DNA from 2 places in the Comamonas endophytica genome. Region 1 is predicted to be linked to the other one. Evidence: riboswitches for the same ligand, from Rfam matches in the RefSeq annotation. Region 1 holds a riboswitch; the other holds the start of a gene.
What was found. Region 1 has a riboswitch for cobalamin ahead of M9799_RS17540 (ABC transporter substrate-binding protein). Riboswitches for the same ligand answer to the same signal wherever they lie in the genome.

Region 1 (5,118 bases):
AGATAGCGCCACAGGGCGCGGCACTGCTCCACCTGGGCGGTGCTCTTTTGCAGCAGATTCAGGTCCTCGGTGGTATCGCCCGAGAACATCACCAGCGTGATGCCCTTGAGGCGGCAAATCTCGCGGATGCGCTCGGTGCCATAGGGCCAGTAGCTCTCGCCGCCGAGATGGTCGATGACGATCACGCGCGCATGCTGCAGCACCTCGTCCACATACAGATCGACGGAGGCCGGCTGGCGCAGGTGCATCAGATTGGCCAGGCGCAGCGTGGGCAACCGCTCACCATCCACCCCGGCGCGCAGCTGGGCGCAGGCCTCGGCCAGCAGCGCCAGCGTGGTGTCGGCCGCGCTCAGCACCACCACCTGCGCCGGCGTCTGGCCCAGGCTGGAAACAAAGGCCTCGTCATCGACGAAGCCCCCGGGCTGGACGGCAAGCAGATGCATCAGCGCGCTCCCAGGGAGGCGAGCTCGGCACGGATGCCGGCCTCGTCGAGATCATGGCCGATCAGCACCAGATGCGTCTGCGGCGTCTCGCCCGCGGCCCAGCGGCGGTCGAAATAGCTGTCGAAGCGCGTACCCACGCCATGCACCACCAGGCGCATCGGTTTGCCCGGAACCGCAACGAAGCCCTTCACGCGGTACACCTGGTGCTCCGACACGATGCGTTCGAGCGCGGCCAGCAGCCCATCGCGCTCGACCTCGGGCAGCTTCACGACGATGGAGTCGAAATCATCGTGGTCATGGTCCTCCTCGTCATGGCCATGGTGGCCCTGGCGCTCGTGGATGGTCTCCTCCGAGGCGCTGGACAATCCCAGCACCACGCCCAGATCGATGCGGCCCTGGTCCGCGGCGACGATCTTCACCTGCGCCGGCACTTCCTCGCGCACGATGGCCTCGACCTTGGCGCGGTCCTCGGCGTTAGCCAGATCGAGCTTGCTCAGCACCACCAGATCGGCCGACATCAGCTGGTCTTCGAAGAGTTCGTGCAGCGGCGATTCGTGGTCCAGATTCGGGTCCTGGCGGCGCTGGGCATCGACGGCGGCAGGGTTGGCGGCGAACTGGCCGGCAGCGGTGGCGGGCACGTCGACGACGGTGATCACGGCATCCACCGTGCAGGCGTTCTTGATCTCCGGCCAGTTGAAGGCCTGCACCAGCGGCTTGGGCAGCGCCAGGCCGCTGGTCTCGATCAGGATATGGTCTATATCCGCGCGCCGCGCGATCAGCTCGCGCATGACCGGATAGAACTCCTCCTGCACCGTGCAGCACATGCAGCCGTTGGCCAGTTCATAGAGCTGACCCGGCAGCTCCTCGCCGTTGTCGTCGCAGCCGATGCCGCAGCTGCGCAGGATGTCGCCATCGATGCCCAGCTCGCCGAATTCATTGACGATGACGGCGATGCGGCGCCCGCCCGCGTTCTCGAGGATATGGCGCAGCAGCGTGGTCTTGCCGCTGCCCAGGAAGCCGGTGACGATGGTGGCGGGAATCTTGGCGGATGGGGTCATGGGGTCTCCTGGTAGTAAAGCGCACCAGGGACGGGGACGGCATGCCAGGCGCCCGCGGGCGGGAGGCGGCCACGGGACATGAGCAGGCCGCCCACACCCCGGGGCAACGGCTGAAAGCCTACAGGTCGGTATTCTGGCTTGCCGTCACCCAGCGCACAGCACCTTCCCGGGCCGGCGCCCAGTGGCATTGCGTTGTGTCTGTCAGGCTTACAGCAGCGGGGGCTGCGCCGGAATGGCCAGGCAAATGCATGGGGTCACCGGTCTTCCCGTTTCACCCCGGCCGAGACTTCGGCGCGGGACTCCTGTACGGTGCGGGGATTATAGGAGGCGTCTTTCGACCTCTAGCGCGCAGGTCATTGGAGCGCGCATTGCATATGGATGGTCTGCCATTGTGGATCCGCATCCCGGCAGATCACCTCGAAGCCATGGCGCTGCCAGAATTCCAGGGCGCCGGGAAGGAAGGGATGGGTGTGCAGATATAGCACTTCGATGCCTTGCGCAATGGCCTGCTCCCACAGCGCCTGGAACAGCGCATCGGCAATGCCCTGGCGCCGGTATTCGGGTGCGACGAACAGACGCACCACTTCCACCACCTTCTTTGGGGAGAAATCCAGTTGCGCGAAGCGGCCGTCATAGGCGCGCCAGGCGATGGTGCCGATCAATTGGCGCGCGGGATCACAGGCGGCAAGCATCCGGCCGGTGCCGCTGGCGTAGGTCTGTTCGAAGCTTTGCAGATCCGGTGGGATGGTTTCAATATCGGCGCGTCCGGCAAACATCTGGGAGCGGGCTTGTTGGAGAAAGTCGAGAACGGGCGGGAGGGTAGGGACGGGTTCGATGTGCAGGATGCGGGACATGATGGAACTCTATGGCATTTGCGGCGCTGTAGGGGTGACACCCTTCGACAGGCTCAGGGCGAAAGGTATTACCCCGTTCGTCCTGAGCCTGTCGAAGGATGGACGTCCTGCCCTCCAACACCCCAGCAACCTCCCCCAAATCAGCTACATTAACCCCACCTCCGGTTCCGCAAGGACATGCATCGGCCCGTGCCGACACATGAGGGAATCCACGAAATGGAACTGCCCCCGCAACTGTAGGCAACGAGTGCCCCTGCACCAAGCCACTGAACGCACGTTCGGGAAGGCGCCAGGCGTGCGATGACTTGCCAGTCAGGAGACCTGCCGAGGATTAGACGATCACTGCCGGCGGGGTGTCCGGGAAGCGACCAATGGCGGGAATCCAGGCGTGCCGCAGCAGCGGCGGGCCGGGTCGTGCATGGCTGGCTTCCGGAAGCGCCCGCCTTTTCTGGAAAGATCCCTGGATGCTGCTTCGACGCCTCGCCTTCTCCCTGCTGCTGTCCGCGGCCCCGCTGGCTGCCAGCGCCACCGACTACCCCCTGCAGCTGCAAAATTGCGGCCACACCCTGAAATTCGACAAGGCTCCCGCATCCGCCGTGACCATCGGCCAGGCCGGCACCGAGATGCTCTATGCGCTGGGCCTCGGCGACAGGGTGTCCGGCACCTCGCTGTGGTTCAACGCGGTGCAGCCGCAGTTCAAGGCGATCGACGACAAGGTGCCGCGCCTGGCCGACAACGACCCGAGCTTCGAGGCCGTGATCGGCAAGCGTCCGGCGCTGGTGGTGTCGCAGTTCGAATGGATGGTGGGCAAGGAGGGCGTGGTCGGCACGCGCGAGCAGTTCCATGACCTGCGCATCGCCACCTATGCCATGCCCTCGGACTGCGAGGGCAAGAACAACCTCAGCGGCGCCGACGGCACGCGCACCGCGGCTTATGACGTCAATACGCTCTACAAGAGCATCCAGCAGCTGGCGCAGATATTCGACGTCGAGGCACGCGGCCAGGCGCTGGTGCAGGAACTCCGGCAACGCCAAGCCAAGGCCGTCACCCAGCTGCAGTCGCCCAGGCTGCGGAACATGTCGGCGGCGCTGTGGTTCTCCAGCGCGGATCTGTCCATCGACCCGTACATGGCAGGCCAGAAGGGTGTGGCCGGCTACATGCTGCAGACGCTGGGGCTGCGCAATATCGTCACTTCGGCCGAGGAATGGCCCACCGTGGGCTGGGAAACCATTGCCAAGGCCAACCCCTCGATGCTGATCATCGCGCGCATGGACCGCCGGCGCTTTCCCGCCGACGACTACCGGAAGAAGCTCGAGTTCCTGAAGAAGGACCCGGTCACGCGCCATATGGATGCGGTGAAGAACAACCGCATCGTGATCGTCGATGCCGATGCGCTGCAGGGCTCGATACGCATGGTCGATGGCATCGAGCAGATCGCGCAGGCGGCGCTCGAGCTGCAGGCGCCCGCGCGTTAAGAGCCTCACCGAAGTGCTGCGAATCCTTCTGCTGGGCGCCGCGGCGCTGGCCCTGCTGGCCGTTGCCGTGCTGCTGGGCGTGGCCATCGGCGAGACACGGCTGGCGCCAGCCACGGTCTTCCAGGTGCTGGCCAACCAGCTGCTGGGCGCCCGATACCCGGTGGATCCCATCGACCAGGGCATCGTCTGGAACTACCGGCTGGCGCGCGCGCTGGTGGCGGCCAGCTGCGGCGCGGGCCTGGCGATCTCGGGCGTGATCCTGCAGTCGCTCTTGCGCAACGCCTTGGCCGAGCCCTATCTGCTGGGCATCTCCGCCGGCGCCTCGACGGGGGCGGTGCTGGTGTCGGTGGCGGGCCTGGGCGCGGGCGCAGTGTCGATGACCACGGGTGCCTTCTTTGGCGCCGTATGCGCATTTGCGTTGGTGGCGCTGCTGGCGCATGCCGCGGGCAGCGGGGGCCTGCGCAACGGCGCGCAGATCGTGCTGGCCGGCATTGCCGGCTCGCAGCTGTTCAATGCGCTGACCTCGCTGATCATCACCAAGTCCGGCAGCGCCGAGCAGGCGCGCGGCATCATGTTCTGGCTGCTGGGCAACCTGAGCGGCGTGCGCTGGAGCGACACCCTGCTGACGGCCGGCGTGGCGCTGGCCGGCATGGCCGTCTGCGCCTGGCACGCGCGTGCGCTAGATGCCTTCACCTTCGGAACTGAATCGGCCGCCGCGCTGGGCGTGCCGGTGCGGCGGCTGCAGCTGGTGCTGCTGCTGGCGGCAGCGCTGATCACGGCGGTGATGGTGTCGATCGTCGGCGCCATTGGCTTCGTGGGCCTCGTGATTCCGCATGCGGCGCGCTTTATCGTCGGCGTGCGCCATCGCCGGCTGATCCCGGTCAGCGCCCTGATGGGCGCGGTGTTCCTGATTGCTGCCGATGTGATCTCGCGCACGCTGATTCCCGGCCAGGTGCTGCCCATCGGCGTGATCACCGCGCTGGTGGGCGCGCCGGTGTTTGCCGCGATCCTGCTCAGGGGCCGCGGAGGCCGCGTATGAGGGCGCCGGCCGCGCTGCAGGCGCGCGAGGTCGGCTGGGGCCCGCGTGGTTCACGCATCGTCGAGCGCGTGAGCCTGGAGGTGCAGCCCGGCGAGATGCTGGGGCTGATCGGGCCGAACGGCTCGGGAAAATCCACGCTGCTGCGGCTGCTGGCGGGCATTCTTGCGCCGACGGCGGGCGAGGTAATGCTCGACGGCCAGCCGCTGCAGCGGCTTTCGCGCAGGTCGCTGGCGCAGCGGCTGGCCTTTG
Region 2 (5,118 bases), on a different replicon from region 1:
CCCGCATCGCGCATGAAAGCGATCTGGTCGTCGTAGGGGCCGGCCGGGTGGTCCGCCTGGGCGACGTCGCGGCGCGCGGCGCCCGCGGTGTTGAAGCGGTAGCCGGCGCAGGTGTTGTAGACGGGAATGGCGTCGCGCACCCGCCCGCCCAGCGCGGTATGCACCGGCACGCCCAGGCGCTGGCCTGCGAGGTCCCAGAGTGCGAGATCGACGGCGCTGGCGGCGCGGGTCTCGGCGCTGCTGCTGTGAAAGCCCAGGTAGGGCGTCATCAGATGGTGCGAGACGGCCTCGATCTGCTGCGCGTCGCGGCCGATCAGCCAGGGCGCGACCTGCGCGTGGAGCACGGCCTCGACGGCTTCTGCGCCGCGAAACGACTCGCCCAGGCCCGTCAGGCCGTCATCGGTTTCGATCTCCACCCAGATCAAGTTGGGGTGCTCGTCGATGCGCAGGGTGCGCAAGGCGGTGATGGTGCTCATGGGTCTCCTGGTGTCATGCGGGCCGCCGGCCCTGGATGTGTGGACGCAGTGTCCGAGTGCGTCTTCCAGTTGTCAAAATGAAGCTGAATCTGTCTGACAGCTTTGTGCCGGCGGCATGCCATTGCGCCGCTTTCTGGAAAAATCGCGGTTCCCGTCACTCGCCACGCACCCATGGACCCAGAAGCCTTGCCGCCGGCTTTGAGCCTGCATGCCTACCACCAGGTCATGAACCTGATGGCCGCGGGCAGCTACGGCGCCCACCAGCGCCTGCCCAGCGAGGCGCGGATGGCGCAGTCCATCGGCGTTTCGCGCCCGGTGCTGCGCCAGGCACTCGAACGGCTGCGCAGCGAGGAGCGCATCTATTCGCGCAAGGGTTCGGGCCACTACGTGGGCGACATGGCGCACAAAGCCGCCGTGCCCTTTGGCGCCTTCTCCAGCATCGCCGACGTGCGCGACTTCCTGCAGTTCCGCATGAACATCGAGGTGGAAAGCGCGGCCCTGGCGGCGCAGGCGGGCCAGACGCAGCATGTCCAGATCAAGATGGCGCACCACCGCATGCAGGCTGCGCTGGCCAGCCGGCAGCCGGGCATCGAGGAAGACCTGGCCTTCCATATCGCGGTCGCCCAGGCCAGCGGCAACCGCTTCTATCTGCTGACCATGCAGGCGCTGGCCGAACAGATGCGCTTCAGCGTGCAGCTGATCAGGGATCTGTCGAAGCGCTCGCCCATGAAGACCGCCGCGGTCCTGCAGGAGCATGCCGAGATCGAGGCGGCGATTGCCGCGCGTGATCCGCTGCGTGCGCGCGAGGCCATGCGCGCGCACCTCGCGGCCGGCATAGAGCGGCTGTTCGGCCCAGGGCGGCCCGACGCGCCGGCACCGCGCTGAGCCGCCAAAAGCAAAGCCGCCGGCAGTGCGCGGGGCACGGCCGGCGGCTGGCGGGGAGGGCAGGCTCAGAACGCGGGAACGACCGCGCCCTGGTATTTGTCCTGCAGGAACTTCTTCACGTCCTCGCTGTGCAGCGCCTGGATCAGCTTGGCGATCTCCGGGCTGCCCGCGCGGTCCTTGCGCGCGGCAACGATGTTGGCGTAGGGCGAGTCCTTGCCCTCGATGAACAGCGCGTCCCTGGTGGGATTGAGCTTGGCTTCGATCGCGTAGTTGGTGTTGATCAGCGCCAGGTCCACATCGGCCAGCGCCCGCGGCAGCAGCGGCGCCTCGAGTTCCCGGAAGCGCAGCTTCTTCGGATTCTTCACCACATCCAGCGCCGTGGGCGTGAGGCTGCTCGGGTCCTTCAGCTCGATCAGGCCCTGCCTGGCCAGCAGCAGCAGCGCGCGGCCACCATTGGAGGGATCGTTGGGGATGGCGACGGTTGCGCCTTCCTTGAGCTCGTTGATGTTCCTGATCTTGCGCGAGTAGGCACCGAAGGGCTCGACGTGGATCTTGCCGTTGGGTACGGCCACCAAAGAGCTCTTGCGGTCCTTGTTGTAGCTGTCGAGGTAGGGCTGGTGCTGGAAGAAGTTGGCGTCCAGCAGCTTGTCTTCGACGGCCGCATTGGGCTGCACATAGTCGCTGAATTCGCGCACCTGCAATTCCACGCCCTGCTTCTTCAGCGCGGGCTTGATGTGGTTGAGGATTTCGGCATGGGGCACGGCGGTGGCCGCAACCTTGAGCACCACGTCGGCTGCCTGGGCAGTCAGAGCCAGGCTGGCCAGGGCGATCGCGCTAAGAGCTTTCTTCAGCATGACAAGGCTTCCTTGAAGAGATGGAGGGAGGGGTCTGCACCAAAACAGTGAACACGCAGTGCAGAAAGCGCTAGTTTAGTGACCATCAGGCACGGGATACGTAGGAGAAAGCCATTCTGGTTATAAGAATGTGGTTTTATATGCATGCCAGTGTTTTCATGCGGGTGCTCCGCCTGATTTGGTTCTGTGACAAAACGCGTCTTTCCTTGATAATCGCGCACAGGCGTCCGTTGTGCGGGCTCAGAGCCCGCCTGATGACGCCCAGATTCAAAGGTGTTCGACAAGCAGGTGCGCCGGGCCTCATATCCCGGCAATGCCTGCGCTGCCCCCGCAACGGTGGGCGAAATCCCAGGTCCTCACGCTGGCCCCCAGGCTGGCAGTCACTGCGTGCTCTTGGCGCGCGGGAAGGCGAGGGCTGAGCTGGCGCATTCGACATGCGCCAGCGTTTCGCGAGCCCGGAGACCGGCCTTTGTGATCGCTTCGGACGCCGCGGGAGTGCGCATGTCTGGACAAACAGCTGAAGCAATGGCGGCGCACGGGCGTGGCCAGGCCTGGCTGCGGGTTCATGCAGGCGCGCGCTGCGGCGGGTTTTGGTCCTTGGGCTTCGCGGGTGAGCGAAGCCTCGCCTTGAAATCATCGTATGCACTTGCCTCGTTCGCGGCACGCGCTCAGACGCGCTGCCCTGCCTTCCTTTCCCTTGTCTTGCCGTCCGGCCCTGCTGTCTTTGCTGGCCTGGGCCACGCTGGCGGGTCCAGCGGCCCATGCGGCGGGTGAAGACCCGACGACGCTCGCTGATGTGTTCGTCACCGCCACGGCGCGCCCCGAAGGGCGCCTGCGCATCGCCGCCACCACCCAGACCATCGACCGCGCCGATATCGAGCGCTCCTCGGCACGCTCGGTGACCGATCTGCTGGCCGAGCACGCGGTGGGCTTTCTCAGTGAATGGACCGCCGCCCAGACCTCGATGAACCTGCGCGGCGCGGCCACCGACGGCCAGGGGCGCGACTACCGCGGCCAGGTGCTGGTGTTGCTCAACGGTCGGCGCGCCGGCACGGCCAACCTCTCCAAGCTCAGCCTGTCGGATGTGGAGCGCATCGAGATCGTGCGCGGCCCGGGCTCGGTGGTCTATGGCAGCCAGAACATGGGCGGGGTGATCAACATCATCCTGCGCACCGGCGCCAGCGGCGGCGGCAACCGCGCTTCCGTCGTGGGCGGCGGCAGCGGGCTGTGGCGCGCCGACACGCAGATCAGCGGCGCCAGCGAGCGCTGGGACTGGTATGTGGGCGCCAATGCCGGCGGGCGCGACGACTACGATTCGGGCCGCGGCGGCGGCGAGATGAGGAACACCAGCTACAAGCGCCGCGGCGCCAGCGGCGCGCTCGGCTGGCAGCTGGCCGACCTGCACCGCGTGGAACTGCAGCTGCGCACCGACGGCATCTACAACGCTGGCTTCCGTGGCTCCGGCGCCAACATCTTCAGCCGCGACAACCGCTACAACCAGTCAGCCGATCTGCGCTACGAGGGCGCATTGCCCGGCGGGCGGGTGAGCTGGCTGGCGCATGCCTATGCGTTCACCGACGTCGACGAGTTCAACTGGGCCTCGCCCGTGATCCGGTCGGGCACCAGCGCCGTGCCCGGCACCGCGCGCGACTACAACCACCGCCAGCTCGATGCCACCGGCCTGCGCCTGCAGCCGCGCCTGCGCCTGAGCGACAGCAACGACCTGCTGCTGGGCTTCGATTACGAGAAGAACCGGCTGCGCTCGGACCGCGAGCGCAATGCCATGCCCGGCGGGCCCGCGGGCCAGGTCGCGCCCTATGACACCAACCAGACCGAGCACACCCACGCGCTGTATCTGGAGGATGCACAGACCTTCTTCGGCGACCGCCTGACGCTGCGCGCCGGGCTGCGCCGCACCTGGGGCGAGACGCGCTTCGACCAGACGCCGAATGTGCCGCTGGCCGTGACCACTGCGCGCGACTACGGCAAGACCACCTGGTCCACAGGCGCGGTCTGGAAGGTCAGCGACAGCTGGGCGCTGCGCGCCGGGGCCTCCACCGGTTTCCGCGCGCCCACGGCCAGCGAGCTGTCGGCCGACTTCACCGCGGTGGGCGGCGGGCGCAGCTTCGGCAATCCGAACCTCAAGCCCGAGTCCAGCCGCCAGCTGGAAGTCGGCACTACCCTGCGCCAGGGTTCGTTGACGGTTGACGCCGCGCTGTTCCAGAACACCATCTCGGACCGCATCATCACCGTCTCGCGCGGCCCGGCGACCAACACCTCGGACTACGCCAACAATGCCGCCGATATCGTCGCGCGCGGGCTGGAGCTCAGCGCGCGCAGCGAGATCGGCCGGTTGGCCAGCGGTCCGGTGCTCAGCGTCTTCGGCAATAGCTACTACCATTTCGAGATGAAGGACAAGGGCGCGGCCGCCTCGGCCAACACCGACCGCGTGCAGCGCATGTACCAATACGAGGCCGCGGTCGGCCTGCGCCTGGCGCGCGGCATGGACCGCAACCCGGGCGACTGGAGCGCACAGCTCACGGCGCTGCTGCGCGGGCCCATGTGGTACGACACCGAGGAGAACCTGCTGATCCCGCAGGGCGAGCCGAGCAGCACCTTCATTCACCGCAAGGGCGCGTTCACCGTGTGGAACCTGCGCGGCGAATACCGCGTGAGCCGCGGCATGAAGCTGTTCGCGGGCATCAACAACGTCTTCGACCTGAACCGCCATCCGATCTTCATCGCGCTCGACAAGCGGCCGTGCATCGCCAACCCGATCTTCCAGAACGGCGGCTGCGGCACTTCGATGCCGGGGCGCGAATGGCTGATCGGGCTGCAGGCCGATTTCTGACCATGGGCATCGCACGGCGCGGACTGCTTGGCGCACTGGGCTGCGGCGCGTT

Region 2: linked by a shared signal. The riboswitch ahead of M9799_RS01880 (TonB-dependent receptor) and the one ahead of M9799_RS17540 (ABC transporter substrate-binding protein) in region 1 are both predicted to bind cobalamin.

What each region holds. Positions count from the first base shown of each region.
Region 1 covers NZ_CP106882.1:122,518-127,635, reverse strand. Annotated here, with positions in the region: gene cobN (cobaltochelatase subunit CobN) at 1-443, opposite strand, end outside; gene cobW (cobalamin biosynthesis protein CobW) at 443-1,501, opposite strand; cobalamin riboswitch at 1,608-1,822, opposite strand; gene M9799_RS17545 (GNAT family N-acetyltransferase) at 1,855-2,355, opposite strand; cobalamin riboswitch at 2,501-2,698, shown strand; gene M9799_RS17540 (ABC transporter substrate-binding protein) at 2,820-3,830, shown strand; gene M9799_RS17535 (FecCD family ABC transporter permease) at 3,844-4,869, shown strand; gene M9799_RS17530 (ABC transporter ATP-binding protein) at 4,866-5,118, shown strand, end outside.
Region 2 covers NZ_CP106881.1:445,420-450,537, reverse strand. Annotated here, with positions in the region: gene M9799_RS01895 (mandelate racemase/muconate lactonizing enzyme family protein) at 1-476, opposite strand, end outside; gene M9799_RS01890 (FadR/GntR family transcriptional regulator) at 648-1,361, shown strand; gene M9799_RS01885 (MetQ/NlpA family ABC transporter substrate-binding protein) at 1,427-2,215, opposite strand; cobalamin riboswitch at 2,470-2,700, shown strand; gene M9799_RS01880 (TonB-dependent receptor) at 2,913-5,066, shown strand; gene M9799_RS01875 (ABC transporter substrate-binding protein) at 5,069-5,118, shown strand, end outside.